Regions from separate parts of the Paenibacillus sp. USHLN196 genome, predicted to be linked through region 4. Evidence: riboswitches for the same ligand, from Rfam matches in the RefSeq annotation. Region 4 holds a riboswitch; each other region holds the start of a gene.
What was found. Region 4 has a riboswitch for cyclic di-AMP ahead of WFI24_RS33360 (C40 family peptidase). Riboswitches for the same ligand answer to the same signal wherever they lie in the genome.
Positions count from the first base shown of each region.

Region 1: it holds a riboswitch for cyclic di-AMP, as region 4 does, so the genes downstream of both, WFI24_RS12230 (C40 family peptidase) here and WFI24_RS33360 (C40 family peptidase) in region 4, are expected to answer to the same signal.
Region 2: it holds a riboswitch for cyclic di-AMP, as region 4 does, so the genes downstream of both, WFI24_RS32110 (3D domain-containing protein) here and WFI24_RS33360 (C40 family peptidase) in region 4, are expected to answer to the same signal.
Region 3: it holds a riboswitch for cyclic di-AMP, as region 4 does, so the genes downstream of both, WFI24_RS02885 (3D domain-containing protein) here and WFI24_RS33360 (C40 family peptidase) in region 4, are expected to answer to the same signal.

Region 1 covers NZ_JBBCYH010000004.1:492,702-496,754, forward strand. Annotated here, with positions in the region: gene WFI24_RS12210 (xanthine phosphoribosyltransferase) at 1-582, shown strand; gene WFI24_RS12215 (hypothetical protein) at 680-1,009, shown strand; gene WFI24_RS12220 (hypothetical protein) at 1,129-1,347, shown strand; gene WFI24_RS12225 (carboxymuconolactone decarboxylase family protein) at 1,473-1,802, shown strand; gene WFI24_RS12230 (C40 family peptidase) at 1,900-2,364, opposite strand; cyclic di-AMP (ydaO/yuaA leader) riboswitch at 2,370-2,501, opposite strand; gene pelA (pectate lyase) at 2,921-3,883, shown strand.
Region 2 covers NZ_JBBCYH010000024.1:50,143-54,195, reverse strand. Annotated here, with positions in the region: gene WFI24_RS32120 (HD domain-containing protein) at 1-45, shown strand, start outside; gene WFI24_RS32115 (TatD family hydrolase) at 378-1,148, shown strand; cyclic di-AMP (ydaO/yuaA leader) riboswitch at 1,390-1,643, shown strand; gene WFI24_RS32110 (3D domain-containing protein) at 1,916-3,100, shown strand; gene rnmV (ribonuclease M5) at 3,256-3,801, shown strand; gene rsmA (16S rRNA (adenine(1518)-N(6)/adenine(1519)-N(6))-dimethyltransferase RsmA) at 3,806-4,053, shown strand, end outside.
Region 3 covers NZ_JBBCYH010000001.1:667,955-672,007, reverse strand. Annotated here, with positions in the region: gene WFI24_RS02895 (ABC transporter substrate-binding protein/permease) at 1-660, shown strand, start outside; gene WFI24_RS02890 (amino acid ABC transporter ATP-binding protein) at 647-1,369, shown strand; cyclic di-AMP (ydaO/yuaA leader) riboswitch at 1,587-1,784, shown strand; gene WFI24_RS02885 (3D domain-containing protein) at 1,787-2,458, shown strand; gene WFI24_RS02880 (polysaccharide deacetylase family protein) at 2,572-3,366, opposite strand; gene WFI24_RS02875 (prenylated flavin chaperone LpdD) at 3,520-3,861, shown strand; gene WFI24_RS02870 (PspA/IM30 family protein) at 3,973-4,053, shown strand, end outside.
Region 4 covers NZ_JBBCYH010000028.1:27,540-31,592, forward strand. Annotated here, with positions in the region: gene WFI24_RS33350 (M1 family metallopeptidase) at 1-1,529, shown strand, start outside; gene WFI24_RS33355 (hypothetical protein) at 1,540-2,382, shown strand; cyclic di-AMP (ydaO/yuaA leader) riboswitch at 2,637-2,774, shown strand; gene WFI24_RS33360 (C40 family peptidase) at 2,778-3,248, shown strand; gene WFI24_RS33365 (GNAT family N-acetyltransferase) at 3,604-4,053, shown strand, end outside.

The sequences.
Region 1 (4,053 bases), on a different contig from region 4:
ATGGAAGTATTGAAACAACGAATTTTACAAGAAGGTGTCGTCATCTCGGATCAGGTGTTGAAGCTGGATGGTCTGTTGAACCACCAGATCGATCCTGCACTAACGATGGAGATGGGACGGGAGTTTGCTGCCCGGTTTCGTGAAAGTGGAGTGACTCGGGTAATCACGGTAGAATCCTCAGGGATTCCTGTTGCTTTTGCCGCAGCCCATGAACTTGGAGTACCACTTGTATTCGCCCGTCGCAAAAAAACGCTTCTGGCTGATCCTGATGCTTACTGTGAACGCGTACCGTCTTTTACCAAGGGAATCGTAACGGACATTATGGTTTCTCGCGAGTTCATTCATGAGAATGACCGCATTTTGTTCATTGATGACATCATTGCCAATGGAGATGCCGCTCGTGGAGTGATCAAAATTATTGAACGTTCCGGTGCGGAGCTCGTCGGTTTCGGCGTTGTGGTCGAGAAATGTTTTCAGGCGGGAGCGCGTACGATTCGTGAACAGGGTATTCCGGTGGAAGCCTTGGTACGCATTCGTTCCCTGAACGATGGAACGGTACAATTTGACGATAACGAAATGTGACATTTTAAAGGAATAGGGCCTATTTTTTGAACTATGCCTTTGCATGACCGCGGATTTCATTTATAATGGGGTTATGTTAGGGAGAGGAGGCAACACCATGGGGAACCAACCGGCAACAGAACAATTTTTTATTGATAAGCTGGCGGAATCGAAAGTTCATTTTGAACGTGCCCTGGATTGTAAACATACGGAATTCGATGACCTTTATCCCTATATGATTGAACATCCTCAATTTTTCTGGTACAAACGCTATGTTGCCTGGTCAGAATTACTGACGATTGTAGGCTTGTGCGAAGAGTTGTCCTTCTCTTGGAAAGAACAATTTACACCGCATCAAGTGGAGTACCTTGAAGAACGTGTGATGTCCGCCAAAGTGCTTGATTTTTGGTTCGAGAAGAACGACAGCAAAGAGCACGCGCAGCGGTAACTTTCAGTCGGGACATAATTTCGAATGACATGACAGTCCAATACAGTCACGTGAGACCTAAATGACTTTTCATTTAGGTCTCTTTTTGTAAATAAATTTGGATTATAGGAGCCATGAACATGATCAGTGATACAGAACTGGACGCTCTGCGTCTGTCAGGTGAGAAAGTAAGAGTAGTGAGGGACGAGCTGGAATCTAACGATGTCACAGGAATTGTAGTTGCCTGGGATGGCGAGCAGGTACTTATCCGTCGTCAGAATCGACGTGTCGTTAAGCTGGATCGTAATTACCGATATCAGTTGTTCAGCGAGCCGCGCCAAAGTTTACTTAGTGAGTAACGCTAGAACATGAACGTTTAATTGTTTGCAATTACCATGATTTCTTGGCATAAATGACTCACTCGGGTGAGAAGATAGGTACAGTGAGGATGATCTGTAACTATAGCCGAGAGGGTGTGCTGCAAATGACATTGATGAATGATAAAGTTCATGCCTACAAGGATCAGATTGGAGCATTAAGCGATGTGCTGCCAGGTGTGGTGAAGTCGTATCATGAGTTTACCGGAGAATGTTTTCAGCCAGGTGTGATTGATGCGAAGACAAAACAGCTGATTGCGCTCGGGATTGGACTATTCGCTAACAATGAGGTATGTACCTTCTACCATGTAGAAGAAGCTCGTGCCAAAGGTGCTACAGATCAGGAGATTATGGAGACCGTTGCAGTGGCTGGAGCTGTTGGAGGCGGACATGCTCTGTCTCAGGGTGCGATGAGAGTACAAAAGGCTTTACATTAAATACAGGTAAGGTAGTACAAGGATAGGTCCATACATGACTAGCTAAACAAAAGAGGAGGTTCCGGGTGATCCGGAGCCTCCTCTTTCTATATCATACCTATATTTTCCCTAACATCTTATCGTACATAAACTGTCCAGTTACCCGACGTGCTGTTACGTAACGATCATTGAAATATGGATTGGACAACTTGGTGATGCTTACCCCTTTACTGCTGGAAGCATGAGCGAATTGGCCTCCGCCGATATATACACCTGTATGTGAAATGCCTTTGCCCATCGTATTGAAGAATACCAGATCACCTGTGCGAATGTTACTTTTGGATACCGGAGTACCTGCTTTGGCTTGCTGCTGCGAAGTACGTGGCAATTCAATGCTGTATTTGTTGAAAAGATATCTCATAAACCCGGAACAGTCGAAGCCGGCCAGCGTCGTGCCACCCCACTTGTAAGGTATACCTGTCATGTTGTTCACTACGGAGTTAATACTGCTTGCCTCTGTGCTTGTTGCCCCGGATGTAAATAGTACGGCTGCTCCAAAAATGGAGATAATCAGTTTTTTCAAAATCAATGTTCTCCCTTCGATGCCTACGGAGTTAGCTAAGGGTTCGGTAGAAGGTTCCCTATATTTCCTATGTATAAGAATAATTCACCCAAATTGGTTCCCCCGTTTTCAAACATGAAACTCGGCAATGAATAATTAAGTTTTTGTAACTATTTGAAACTATATTGCATAAATGCGTAATTGTCAAACCCATTTAAAACCCTTCGTAGTACCCCAATGTTATCGGAATTACGGTTTTTATATGAAAGAGGGCATCAAGTTTGGGTATCATTCATGACAAAAACGTCATTATTGATTCGTTGAAGGTGATTTTGGATAAATGAATAGGTTTGTCATGAGTTAAAAGAACTATTCCGTTATGTAGAATTTAAGAGATTATATTCTTTAAGTTGCATATATTGACAAAAATCTATTTTTTGCATATTATCGTCTTATCCAATCCACATATTGGATGAAAATTGATTTTATTGTGCGATAAATTCAAATAAAGGAGGTTTGGGGATTCGTATCTTAAGTAAGGTAGAAGTGGAAGATTTATTAAAACAAACATAGGAGAGTGTTATCTTTGAAAGCAAAAAAAATAGTAACTTTTGTTCTAGCATGTACCATGGTATTCTCAGCCGTTGGAATGGCAGTTCTCCCTGTAGTAACGGTATCTGCTGCCGATGCATCAGGTACAACAGCAAGTATTTCCGATGTTTTGAAGAACCAGCTGCCAGATGGAGGTTGGAGAAAAGATTATAAACAAACCAGTGGAGAATGGGCGAAGTCCACGATTGACAACAAGGCTACATACTCAGAAATTAGAAGATTGGCGAAAGAATTCAAAAAGACGAATGATCCGCGTTACTCAGCGGCTGCAATTAAAGGAATCAACTTTTTGATCAATATGCAGTATTCGAACGGTGGATGGCCGCAAGTGTACCAAAGCTCCGGATATCACAAACACATCACTTATAATGATGATGCCATGATTAACGTTATGTACATGCTGGATGAAGTAGCAACGCGTAAAGGTGACTTCTCGTTTATCGATAGTGCCCTTGCCAATCGCAGTAAGAACTCTGTTGCTAAAGGTGTAGATGCGATTCTGAATACACAGGTCGTTTCAGGCGGTAAGCTGACAGCATGGGGACAACAACATGATTCCAGTTCCCTTAAACCGGCAAGTGCAAGAATCTATGAAGTACCATCACTGACGGCTGGAGAGAGTGTAACGATTGTTAAATTCCTGAAAACCAGACCTGCTAACGCTAAAATTACGGCATCCATTAACGGAGCTGAGGCATGGTTTAACAAAGTGAAGATTACCGGTTACAAGTATGAAAGAGCAAACGGAGACAGCAAAATTATCGCTGATTCCAAAGCTGCACCGATCTGGGCTCGTTTCTACGAAGTGGGAACGGATAAACCCATCTTTATCGGTCGTGACGGGGTCGTTAAATACAAACTAAGTGATATTGATAAAGAAAGAAGAGGCGGTTATGCTTGGTACGGTAACTGGCCTTCCAAGCTGTAAATAGTAAGGAGTCGAAGGTTTCATTGCGTCAATTCCTGGTAACTATAAGTAAAGCCCGACTCAGACATAGACCTCTGGTTCGGGCTTTATTGTTATTATTTTCATTGTTGACACGATAGATTCCGCATGATATATTATTTCTTGTCGCCGAGATTGCCTACGGAGATATA
Region 2 (4,053 bases), on a different contig from region 4:
ATTATTCATGAATTACCGTCCCATATACGCTCCTATTTCTTGTAATGATGAGGGTACAACTTGGTGAAAACTTTGTGTTCAAAAGACTTTCTAAAAGAGCTATTTTTCATGATACAGTAATCTGCTTTAATGGGCAGTATATGTAGATCGACATAATTTTGTAAATGCAAGCAAGTGGAATCATCTCAATCAGCCATATGTAGATGAGAATATCTATACATCTTCTATATATTGTAGTTGCGATGCAATGAATGTAATGATGGCAATATACAGATTCTCCAAAATGTTTTATCTATGAAGCAATGATATATTGAATTTTACACATTGAATTTTTAAACAAAGATAGTCGTTAGTTCGACATGAAGGGAGATACAACCATGATGCTTTTCGACACACATACACATCTGGATGCACCACAATTCGACGAGGACCGCGAGGACATGATTCAGCGTGCTGTGGATGCCGGAGTTGGTCGCATGATCAACATTGGCTTTAACCGTGAGACGATCCCGACCACCATGAAACTTGCTGAAACATATGATTTTATATATGCAGCTGTAGGGTGGCATCCCGTAGATGCGATCACAATGCAGGAGGGCGATCTGGAATGGATTGCATCTTTATGCAAGCATGAAAAAGTGGTTGCGATTGGTGAGATTGGGTTGGATTATCACTGGGATACTTCACCAAAGGAAGTGCAGCATCGCGTATTACGACAACAAATTGCATTGGCTCGTGAAGTGAACATGCCCATTGTCATCCATAATCGAGATGCGCACGAAGATATTATAAGAATTTTGCGCGAAGAGAAAGCTAGCGAGGTTGGTGGTGTTATGCACTCCTTCTCAGGCAGCTGGGAAACCGCGAAAAGTTGTCTCGATATGGGCTTCCACCTGTCCTTTGGAGGCCCGATCACATTCAAAAATGCAAAACAGCCCAAAGAGGTGCTGGCGAAGGTTCCGATGGACCGGTTTTTCATTGAAACAGATGCTCCATATCTGACACCTCATCCGTATCGTGGGAAACGAAATGAAACAGCGCATGTACGTCTGGTTGCAGAGGCAGCAGCGGAAATTAAAGGCATTTCGGTAGAGGAAATTGCTGCAATAACGACCAGAAATGCCATGGAACGATTTGGGATTCGTTAAAAAATTGAGTAAATCAGGTGAAAAAGGCAGGTAAGCGGAGGTAATTTGCTCTTTGATCCAAATAAATCAAGAATATTACAATATTTTAACCAAATATTCAGAAAAACGTACTTGATCAACGCTTTACAACATGCATCAAAACAGGATATCATCTTTTCAGTGAATTGTTGTGCGGAAAATTGGACAGATGTTCGGGGGATGAACAAAGGGACACTTTCCGATGAAACAACATTACTTTCATGAATCAGTCTCGCTGAGTCTCCGTTAACGGAGAGCGGGGGAACCAATAAGGCTTAAACAGCGGTGTATTTAGCTGCTGCGCATCATTCGCTGACCCAAAAGCAGCGAAAGGAATTGCGAAGCCATATTTGATTTCTTCTTTGGGTCTCGGGGTGAATTCAAGGGCGTCCGCCATGAGCGGATGACCCAAGATAGGGCGGCTCTCTTTCGCCCGAACCCGACAGCTAACCTCGCAAGCGGAAAAAGAGAGGCAACCTCGTGCATGAATTTCCGATATTCAAAATCATTCGGAAGCCACGAAAGAGTTCCTCTTACACTCTTTCTTTGGCTTTTTTTGTTTTTGAATAAAAGAAAGGTTGTCATCATACGGTAGGTATTCAGGAGGATGACATCATGTTGCGAAGATTGATTCATGGTGCAGAACCGGTCATATGGTCCGATCTGTGTTCTGTAGAAAAATTGGTATAGTCACGTCAAAGACATCATGCATTACTTTAGACGGCGAGGCTATGAAGGAGGACGGAGAAGTGGGCACATTCCAACCAGAAGAGACCCATGAGTCACGATCATCCAGTAAGTCTTTCGCGTTGCGGTGGAAGCATGAGAACATGCGTCAAATGGCATTGATCGCGATTTTCTCAATTGCGCTTACAATCATGATCTTGTTAGTCGTTTACGGTCAGGCCGGGAAACAAATTTCACTGGTTATTGATGGCAAAGCTCAGGTGGTAGAGACTCGTACAGGAATGCTTCAGGAAATGCTGGAGGAGCAGTCAATCACAGTCAGCCCTCACGATCAGGTATCCATTCCGCTCAATGGAGCAATTACAGATGGAGACCGAATCGTTATTGAGCGGGCCGTTCCAGTCAACATTACGGCAGACGGAGACACCAAGACTCTGTATACAACCGATTCATCGGTAGAAGATGCAATTCAAAAGTCAGGTATTCAAGTTGAAAATAATGATAAAGTATATCCGGCGCTTGGAACTGCTATCAAAGCGGATATGAAGATCCGTGTAGTGCGTGTAACAAAGCGTACAGTGGAAGTAGAGCAACCGATTGCTTACAAAGTAATTAAAACGGCTGACCCTAGCTTGTACAAAGGGGATAACCGTGTCGTTGTGAACGGCAAAGAAGGCAAACTTGTACAGCATATTGAAAAGGTATTCCAGGATGGAGAATTGGTCTCCAAAAAAATGGTTGGCAAATCGGTCGCGAATAATCGTGTAGATAAAGTGATTGCTGTCGGCACCAAAGCGAAACCGGTCGTGAAAGAACCTCAGATTCAGACAGTATCGGCTCAAACTTCTACAACCAAAAAGGCTACAACAACGAACTCGAAGAAAACATCTGCCTCGGGCAGCAAAGTAATTACCGTATCCGGAACTTCTTTTAAATACTCCAAAGTACTGAAGAACGTATCCATGACTGCCTACTCTTCCGAAGAGCCTGGCATTGGCACCAAAACAGCTTCCGGTACTCGTGTAACGGAAGGGCGCACCATTGCGGTTGATCCCAAAGTCATTCCAATTGGCTGGTGGGTATATATCGAGGGTCTGGGCTTCCGTCGTGCGGAAGATACAGGCGGTGCCATTAAAGGCAACAAAATTGATGTATATTATGACAGTGTGAAGCATGCCCTGAATTTTGGACGTAAGAAAGGCAAGACGGTCTACGTGATCGGCCCGGTGAAGCCGGAAGCGAACTAAAATCGTTTTACTTTGAAATGGGAATGCTATAAAATAGTTGCATGAATGATTCATGCGGAATATGCGGCGGAGGGGTCTGAATTCAGTCTCCCCCGCCGTTTGGCAGAGAAGAGGATATTCCTCTTCTTTTTGCGTTAGAAAGGAAGAAATGGAACATGATAAAAGAAGTGATTGTGGTGGAAGGCCGCGACGACACGGTAGCCATTCGCCGGGCTGTGGAAGCCGATACGATAGAAACAGGCGGATCAGCCATCAACCAACGCATTCTGAAACGGATTGCACTTGCTCAGGAGAGACGGGGAGTCATTGTACTCACAGATCCAGATCATGCCGGCGAGCGCATTCGTAAAATTATTGCGAATAAAGTTCCAGGCTGCAAGCATGCCTTCATTCCGGAGGCCGATGCGACGCGCAAAGGAGACATCGGGGTGGAGAACGCCTCACCAGAGGCGATTCGGCACGCGCTGGAACGCGTACATACTTCATACGAAGGTGCTCCAAGCCTCATCGATTGGGAGGACCTGATCGCGGCAGGACTCATTGTACACCCGCAGGCTGCCGCACGTCGTATGGAGATGGGCAATCTGCTGGGCATTGGATATTGTAATGGTAAGCAGTTCCACAAACGTCTGAGTGTATTTCAGATTACACGGGAAGAATTCTCCACAGCATTAGCGCAAATTGAACGCGAAGGATTGTGAGCATATGAAAGACATGGAAGAAACGATTGAAATTGCAACGCCCAAGCGAACCAAAGAGATTATTCAAAGACACGGATTCTCATTCAAGAAAAGTCTGGGTCAGAACTTTCTGATCGATCAAAATATACTGAACAAAATCGTTAATGCAGCCGATTTGGACGAGTCCAAGGGTGCGTTGGAGATCGGGCCGGGTATTGGAGCCCTTACGGAGCGATTGGCTCGGGTTGCAGGTCCTGTCACAGCCGTAGAGAT
Region 3 (4,053 bases), on a different contig from region 4:
AATATAATTGAAGTGTTCTGGCAATACAAGAGCTTCTATGCAACAGGTGTAGGATACACGCTCCTGTTATCTGCACTTGGTGTAATATTTGGGGTTATCATCGGACTGATCATCTGTTTGTTCCGTCTGCATGATGTAGCCATTCTGCGTTGGATTGGAACAGCATATGTCGAAGTCATTCGGGGTACTCCGATGCTAGTGCAATTGATGATAATCTATTACGGATTGGCCCTGACATTTGGTATTAATTTTAGTCCCCTTCAAGCGGGTATTATCACACTTTCCATCAATAGTGGTGCCTATCTTGCGGAAATTTTCCGAGCAGGTATTCAAGGGGTGGATCGTGGCCAGTTGGAAGCAGCTCGCTCCCTCGGAATGGGCAGAGGTGCAGCCATGCGTTACATCATATTGCCACAGGCTTTCAAGGCCGTATTGCCGGCAATTGGTAATGAATTCATAACGATCATCAAGGAATCCTCCATTATCTCTGTTATCGGTATGGTGGACATTATGTATCAGGCAAGTGTTGTCAAAAACATTACGTACCAAGGAATGAGTCCGTTTGTTATTGCGGCAGCCATTTACTTTGTATTGACGTTCATTTTGTCCAAGCTGCTGGGACGACTGGAAAGGAAGTTGAGTGCAAGTGATAGACGTTAGACAATTACACAAATCTTATGGAAATAACGATGTGCTTAAGGGCATTAACGTGACCATTGGCAAAGGCGAGGTTGTCGTGGTCATCGGTCCTTCCGGTTCAGGTAAAAGTACATTCTTACGTTGCCTGAACCTCTTGGAACAACCTACATCAGGTGAAATCGATTTTGAAGGTGTTTCAATAACGGACCCCAAGCACAACATTAACGCGACTCGTGAAAAAATGGGGATGGTGTTCCAGCATTTTAACCTGTTCCCACACAAAACGGTGCAGCAAAACATTACAATTGCCCCAATCAAAGTGAAGAAGCAATCCACGCAGGAAGCAGAGAAAATTGCTGCTGATCTGCTTAACACTGTGGGCTTGTACGATAAGAAAGATACATTCCCGAATCAGCTGTCCGGTGGACAGAAGCAGCGGATCGCCATTGCAAGAGCATTGGCCATGCAACCGCATGTCATGCTGTTTGACGAGCCTACTTCGGCACTGGACCCCGAGATGGTTGGTGAAGTGCTGGATGTCATGAAACGCCTTGCAGAAGGCGGGATGACCATGGTCATCGTGACGCATGAAATGGGTTTTGCACGTGAAGTGGGAGACCGGATCCTGTTCATGGATGGCGGGGTTATTGTGGAAGAAGGAACACCAGATGAGGTGTTCGGAGCACCCAAAAATCCACGAACACGTGATTTTCTTGCTAAGGTACTCTAAATTCATGAATCAAATAGCGTTACTGACTTTATGTCGGTAGCGCTATTTTTTTATGCGTAATATCCACTAATGAAATCGAAAAGTAACTTTTCTGTTACCTAATATTATGAATCGGTGTATCCAACATCTCGAAATTATCCAGTATTCTTACAGATGATGACGTGCAGAAAATTATTTGGTAAGAATTACTACAAGTTCAGGTTACAAAATTGTGATATATTGAACTCTGCCGAAACTTCCGGACAGGGAGTGCGGGGGATGTAACAATGCAGATCGTGCAGGGGGAAGATATACGGCACACTGCTTGGGGTGAATTAGGGGTACATAATGATTCCAAATGTAACGAAGAACCTATAGGGTGGGCTCCTCATCCGAATCCGACAACTAACTTCGCAGGCACAATGAGGGAGGAAGACCATGATTAACAAGAAACGTATAGCCAAAACAGCAGTAGCATTATTGACAACAGCAATGCTTATTCAAGCCGTTCCGGCTCACGCAGATTCAGTTCATGTGGCCAAAGAGGGGGATACCTTCTACACCTTATCGAAACAATATGGAGTAGCACTTAACACGTTGGTTAAAGCAAATAACGACATTTCGCCTTACAACATTTATGGTGGTTTGAAAATTACAATCCCCGGCAAAGCAAACAAAGTTGCTGCTGCCGCTACGGAAAGCAAGGCTCAAGCGAAGACGGTTACCACAGCAAGCTTGGACGTTAACGCAGATAACAAAGTGGTTCAAGCCTGGGGCAAAACGTTTGATTACAGTAAAGCAGTGAATGTGAAAGCAACGGCATACTCTGCAGATCCGTCCGAAAATGGAGGATGGGGTCCTGTGGATTACTTCGGCAATGATCTTGAACTGGGTACGATTGCAGTTGATCCAAGTGTGATTCCGCTCGGAACCAAAGTATTGGTCACAGGTCACAGCCATCCAGGATTGCCCAAACAGGCTTTTGTAGCCACAGCACGTGATGTGGGTGGAGCAATCAAGGGTCACCGAATTGATATCTTCATTCCGGGTAGCAAGCAGTCCGTAAGCACATTTGGTTTTCAGGATATCGAGCTGTACATTCTGAAGTAGCAAGTAATTACATCTAATGAATTCAAACAGGGTGTCTGGCAGTCGCTAACTTGCGATTGAACAGGCACCCTTTTAACATTCGTAATCATTTCTTGACACGGATCATGGACATTCTAATCTTTGGCCTTAGGCAATCCCAACATTTCGTCCAACGTGACCAGTTCATATCCGCGGTGACGCAGTTCCTCAATGACTTCGGGCAGAGCCTCAATCGTGCCGTTCAGGTTAGAGCCCACACCGCCTCCTGCATGCTGCAGAACGATGGAACCAGGTTTCACGGCAGATAGGATATTATCTTTCACCTTTTCCTTGGAGAGGCCTTTCCAGTCCAACGAATCCACATTCCAGTTCACAATGCTATAATGCTGTCTGGCAGCCCATTTCAGCTGTTCCTCATTAATGTCACCATAAGGTGGCCGTATCATTTTGGGGGTATATCCCGTGAGGTGGTGAATAATATCGCCGGTATGTAAAATTTGTTTGCGAAAGGCATTCATCGACAGCTTACCGAATTCCGGATGATTATAGCTGTGATTGCCAACGATATGTCCTTCCTTAACCATGCGTTTTACCAGATCCGGATGTTTCTCAGCACGACTACCCACGATGAAGAAGGTAGCTCTGACTTTGTATTTTTTCAATACATCCAGCACCTGCGGAGTAAATCGTGGATCGGGCACATCATCAAAAGTCAGTGCAACCTGTTTGGTTGAAGGACCATTGGTTTTGAACGTATCGGCATATTTTTGACGTAATTGTCCCAATGTCAGTTGTTCTTGTTCCGCGGAATCTGAACCTGATACCGACTCACTTGGCGGGCTTGAAGCATCCCGCGATGAAACAACTGGAGCATGATACCCTCCGAGAAAAATAACGATAACCATCAGCATAATGAGGCGTACGCGCATAATAACGGCCTCCTTTTCCAAAATGACGTTCTCTTTGGTATGCCCGGGGTATCCATAAGTTATGCGTAGTGTGAGAATTTTCATTGCCGATGTAGCTCATGAAAGCCATAATTCCTCCATATATAACATATAGAGAAGGATAGGTGGATGGCTATGAGTACATATGATTTGAAATCGATACGTTTACAGGTGATTGAAGCAGGAGAGGATAAGGTTTTTCTCGTTACCGGAGGAAAGGCGCATATTGGCGCTGTAGCCACGTTCTATGTCGATCATGAGCGGGTTAGTGGGACTACGGTACATATTCCGGGTCATAAGGAACAAGAGCTCTGTGAACGGCTTGCCCGAAAAGCTGCCCTGCAGCTGAAAGTAACCGTTACGGTAATTATGGGTATCCATTTTGATTCCATTACACGGATGCAGATCGACGAAATCGTGCAGACTGCAGAGAGGTTGATGGAGGATCATCTGAATAAGGATAAACAATCTTCCTGACGTAAGAGCAATCGCATGTTTTGATTTTATTTGCTAAAATTGAAACGAGATGTAGATTCTTACGTATGTATAATTATATACGATGTAATATCGACTAGGAGGAATACCATAATGTCCATTTTCAAACGATTGCGTGATTTAACGATGTCTAACATTAATGCCATTATTGACAAGGCAGAAGATCCAATCAAG
Region 4 (4,053 bases):
CTCTGCTGCACCGGATGCAGTATGTGCAGCCAGATGACGGTAACATCAAGGATACCACCCTCATTAAAGTACGCTTGCCTAGACCCGTCAAAGGCGGGGAAAGCATCACACTCCACACCCGGTTCGAAGTAAATCTGCCGAAGATTTTTGCACGGATGGGAACCGCTGATGATTTTGTCATGGCCGGTCAATGGTTTCCCAAATTAAGTGCCTATGAACCTGTGGGCAGGCGTGGACGAACAACGGAAGGATGGAATCTGCACCAATACCACGGCAATTCGGAGTTTTACGCCGACTTCGGTATATATAGTGTGCGTATTCGGGTGCCTGAAACATACAAAGTGGCTGCTACGGGATTTCCAACGCAGCAAGCTGTGGTGAAGAATGGAGAGAAAGTCTATCAATTCTATGCCGATGATGTGCATGATTTCGCCTGGGCAGCCTCACCCGATTTTGTCTATGCCGAGGAACCCTTCTCTGCACCCAATGTTCCTGGTGTACGAATCAAGCTGTACCTGGACCCTGCTCATCAGGATCTGAAAGAACGATATTTCCATGCCGCGAAGGCCGCACTAGCCAATTATAGCAAATGGTTTGGTCCATATCCTTACGCGACCTTATCCATCGTTGTTCCACCCAAAACGGGGAACGGTGCCGGAGGGATGGAATATCCCACGCTAATCACAGCCTTTGGCGCGGATGATACCACGCCAGGCTATGACCTGGAACGTACCGTAGTTCACGAGATTGGCCATCAATACTTCTACGGCATGGTTGCCAGCAATGAATTCGAAGAAGCTTGGCTGGATGAAGGGTTCACCTCTTATGCGGAAGACAAATTGATGGAGCAGGAATATGGACTGATCCCGAACCTGCCGGTACAATCGGGCCTAATTACGTCTCCTTCATCATTAACACAGGAATCCTGGAAGTTCGATTCTCAGAATGAGTATGCCGCCAATGTCTACACACGTGGCAAGCTTGTATTGCTCGGTATAGAACATCAAGTCGGGGCGAAAACGATGGAACGTATTCTCTCTACCTATGTGAAGAAGTACCGTTTCAAACACCCCACATCAGCTGATTTTCAGAAAGTTGTAGAGCAAGTAACCCGCACTTCCTGGTCTGATTATTTTGATCAATACATCTATGGTAACGGCATGGCTGATTTTGCTGTAGAGGATATTCGTGTCACACCTGTGCAAAAAGACGGCCAAACATTGTACGAGTCATCCGTGACGATCGTGAAAAAAGGGAGTGATTATAACGCTGTTCCTGTTCGCATTGCTTTTGAAGACGGGCATATCCTCACCAAGCAATGGAAGGGCAAAGAAGATCGCATCACCTATAAATTGACTCACACATCCCCTGTTTCCTGGGCCATGACCGATCCCCTATACACGATCGTGCTGGAGAACCGCCACATGAACAATTTCCTGAAATCCGGACTGGATGAGCGGGCGAAGTCCCGTTGGAGCATGAGTGTAACCAAACTAATAGAAGCCATATTCGGAGGTCTGTCATGGTGAGGTGGAAACGGTGAAAGCAAAAATACGTGAAGGTTGGTTTCTCGTCCGTCAGCATATGTTCATTGCAGCACTCTTATTTCTCTATCAGCTCATATGGGGATATTTCCTTTATCGAATGGTTCAATCGGCGGTCGTCCCACTACTCCTGCGCTATCCTGACCCTGATGCCGGAGAGTTAAGTACGCTTTTATTCAAAATGGAAAGCCAACTTAACCTGTCCACCCATCCGGAGGTTCATCGTTATCTGTGGATCCTGGGGGCTATGCTGTTGGTTCGCATGTTGATCAGCCCCCTCATTCAGGCAGGACTGCTCTACTCGCTTCAGCACTATAATAGTACAGAAGAGCGCATTCCATTCGTCCGCGGAATCAAAAATCTGTGGAAACCGATGCTGTTGCTCCACACCATACGTACATTATTGATACTTCTGCCCGCCTACTGGCTCGTGCCGAAGCTGTACTCCATTCTAATGGACGGATTTCATTCCCTTCAATTACTCTTGCCCGCCATACCTTATGTAGCTGCCTGGATCATATATGGCTGGATTATCCATCACATCCTGCTCTACATGCAGTTCGGTATTTCTGCACCGGAAGGAGAAGGTGGCATTCACGGCACACTCAAAGCGCTCTGGATTGCACTACGTCATCTCATCACCGTGATTGGCATTGCACTGCTACTGGGCGGTATTCATCTGCTTATCTTCGGGGCATTCACCTCAGCCTCATGGTTACTAACAGGACTCACTGGACTTATACTACAACAGACATATCCTCTTGCCAGATGTCTAATGAACCTGTGGAAAATATGCGCTCATTTTCGCTTATGGCAGTCCAAAACATCCAAAGGTTAGAGCAGGTAGTTTAAAAATTGTTACCATCGCATGTTAAACTCATGGCCTAATATGTACTTACAAATAGGCGAACCTCAACCTTTCCCCGTCAAAGGTCGAGGTTTTTTTTGCTAAATTTGTTGCTAAACGTTGCCAAATCAATACTCCTCTGTTACAATAATCGCAGTGAGTTTTTAGTAACAACTTTGTAATCTTTACATTCATATTTGTAACTACTTAAAATTAAATCGTCATTTCTTGATTTCGCAGGTGCATAACTAGCATAGCCAAATTCCTGGCACCTGGGAAGCGGGGGAACCAGTTATGGGTGAATTGATCTTGCTACAGAGGGATCATAGGGGACCTTCAACCGAATCCTTAAGCTAACCTCGCAGGCATTGGAAGGGGTATATCTCTTGTTCAAAAAGAAATTAACCGCAGCTGTACTTAGCCTCACATTCGCATTATCGCTTGGTGCAGGCAGCGCATTCGCAGATTCAAAAATGGATACAGTAATTGATTCAGCAATGGGAACTACATACAAAAGCGGAGGAACAACGCTTAACGGCTTTGACTGCTCCGGTTTCACACGGTATGTATTTGACAAATTGGGTATTGATTTGGCACGCCAATCCAGTTCCCAATTCGAAATGGGCGATTCCGTATCCCGCATGGAGATGAGAGCTGGCGATCTGGTATTCTTTAATACAACAGGTAAAGGCGTATCCCATGTAGGAATCTTTGTGGGGGATGGAAAGTTCGCACACTCCTCTTCTTCCAAAGGTGTTACGATCAGTGCATTGAGTGAAAACTACTGGGCCAATCGTTATGTTGGCGCTAAACGGATTATGAGCACGGACGCATATGAATCACTGGCCCTTGACTAGGGACAAGCTGAGCAACATGATGCTGTAACCATTAACCATACTGGAACAAAATAAGAAGCATAACAGAACCGCCCGGTACATTCTCCGCAGGAATGTATCCGGCGGTTTTTTTGTGCTTCATTCCCTGTTCACGTTGCAAGTAACACACGAGGCATATCCTGCGACATCAACAGCTTAACTTTACGTTCGTTTGTCCGTGCCCTTATGATGTTTTTACCCACCCCGTTATAATATAAACGAAATTACTGGAACTTTTGTTTCATTTTTTTCCCAAAGTTACAGACTTGCTAAAAGAACTGCTCTTTTGTAGAGTGGACTGAGGGTTTGGTAATGAATGAGAGGAGCGTGCAGATGTATGAATGAAGCCCCTGTGACGTTTCATGTTGTACCCATGCAAGAAGAACATGCGGAGCTTATCTGCAGTTGGCAATACGAGCCGCCTTACAATATTTACAGCTGGCTCCCCTGGGAGCAGATGAAAGGACTGGAAGTGGAATTTGGGGATGCACAGCTGCGGCAGGAACAATATGCGATTGTTCTAGATCAGAACGAACGCATATGTGGATTTGTTCAATACTTCCCCCTTCAAGACGTAACCCGGATTGGCCTCGGCATGCATCCAGAGCTGTGCGGTCAGGGTCAAGGGAAAGCTTTCGTCACCGCCATTGTACAGGAAGCCATTCGCCGGAACCCGACGAATGAGATTGACCTGGAAGTGCTGACTTGGAATGCCCGTGCCATTCAAGTCTATCTGAAGAGTGGATTTGTCACCCAGGATACATACGAACGACAGACCCCAAGCGGC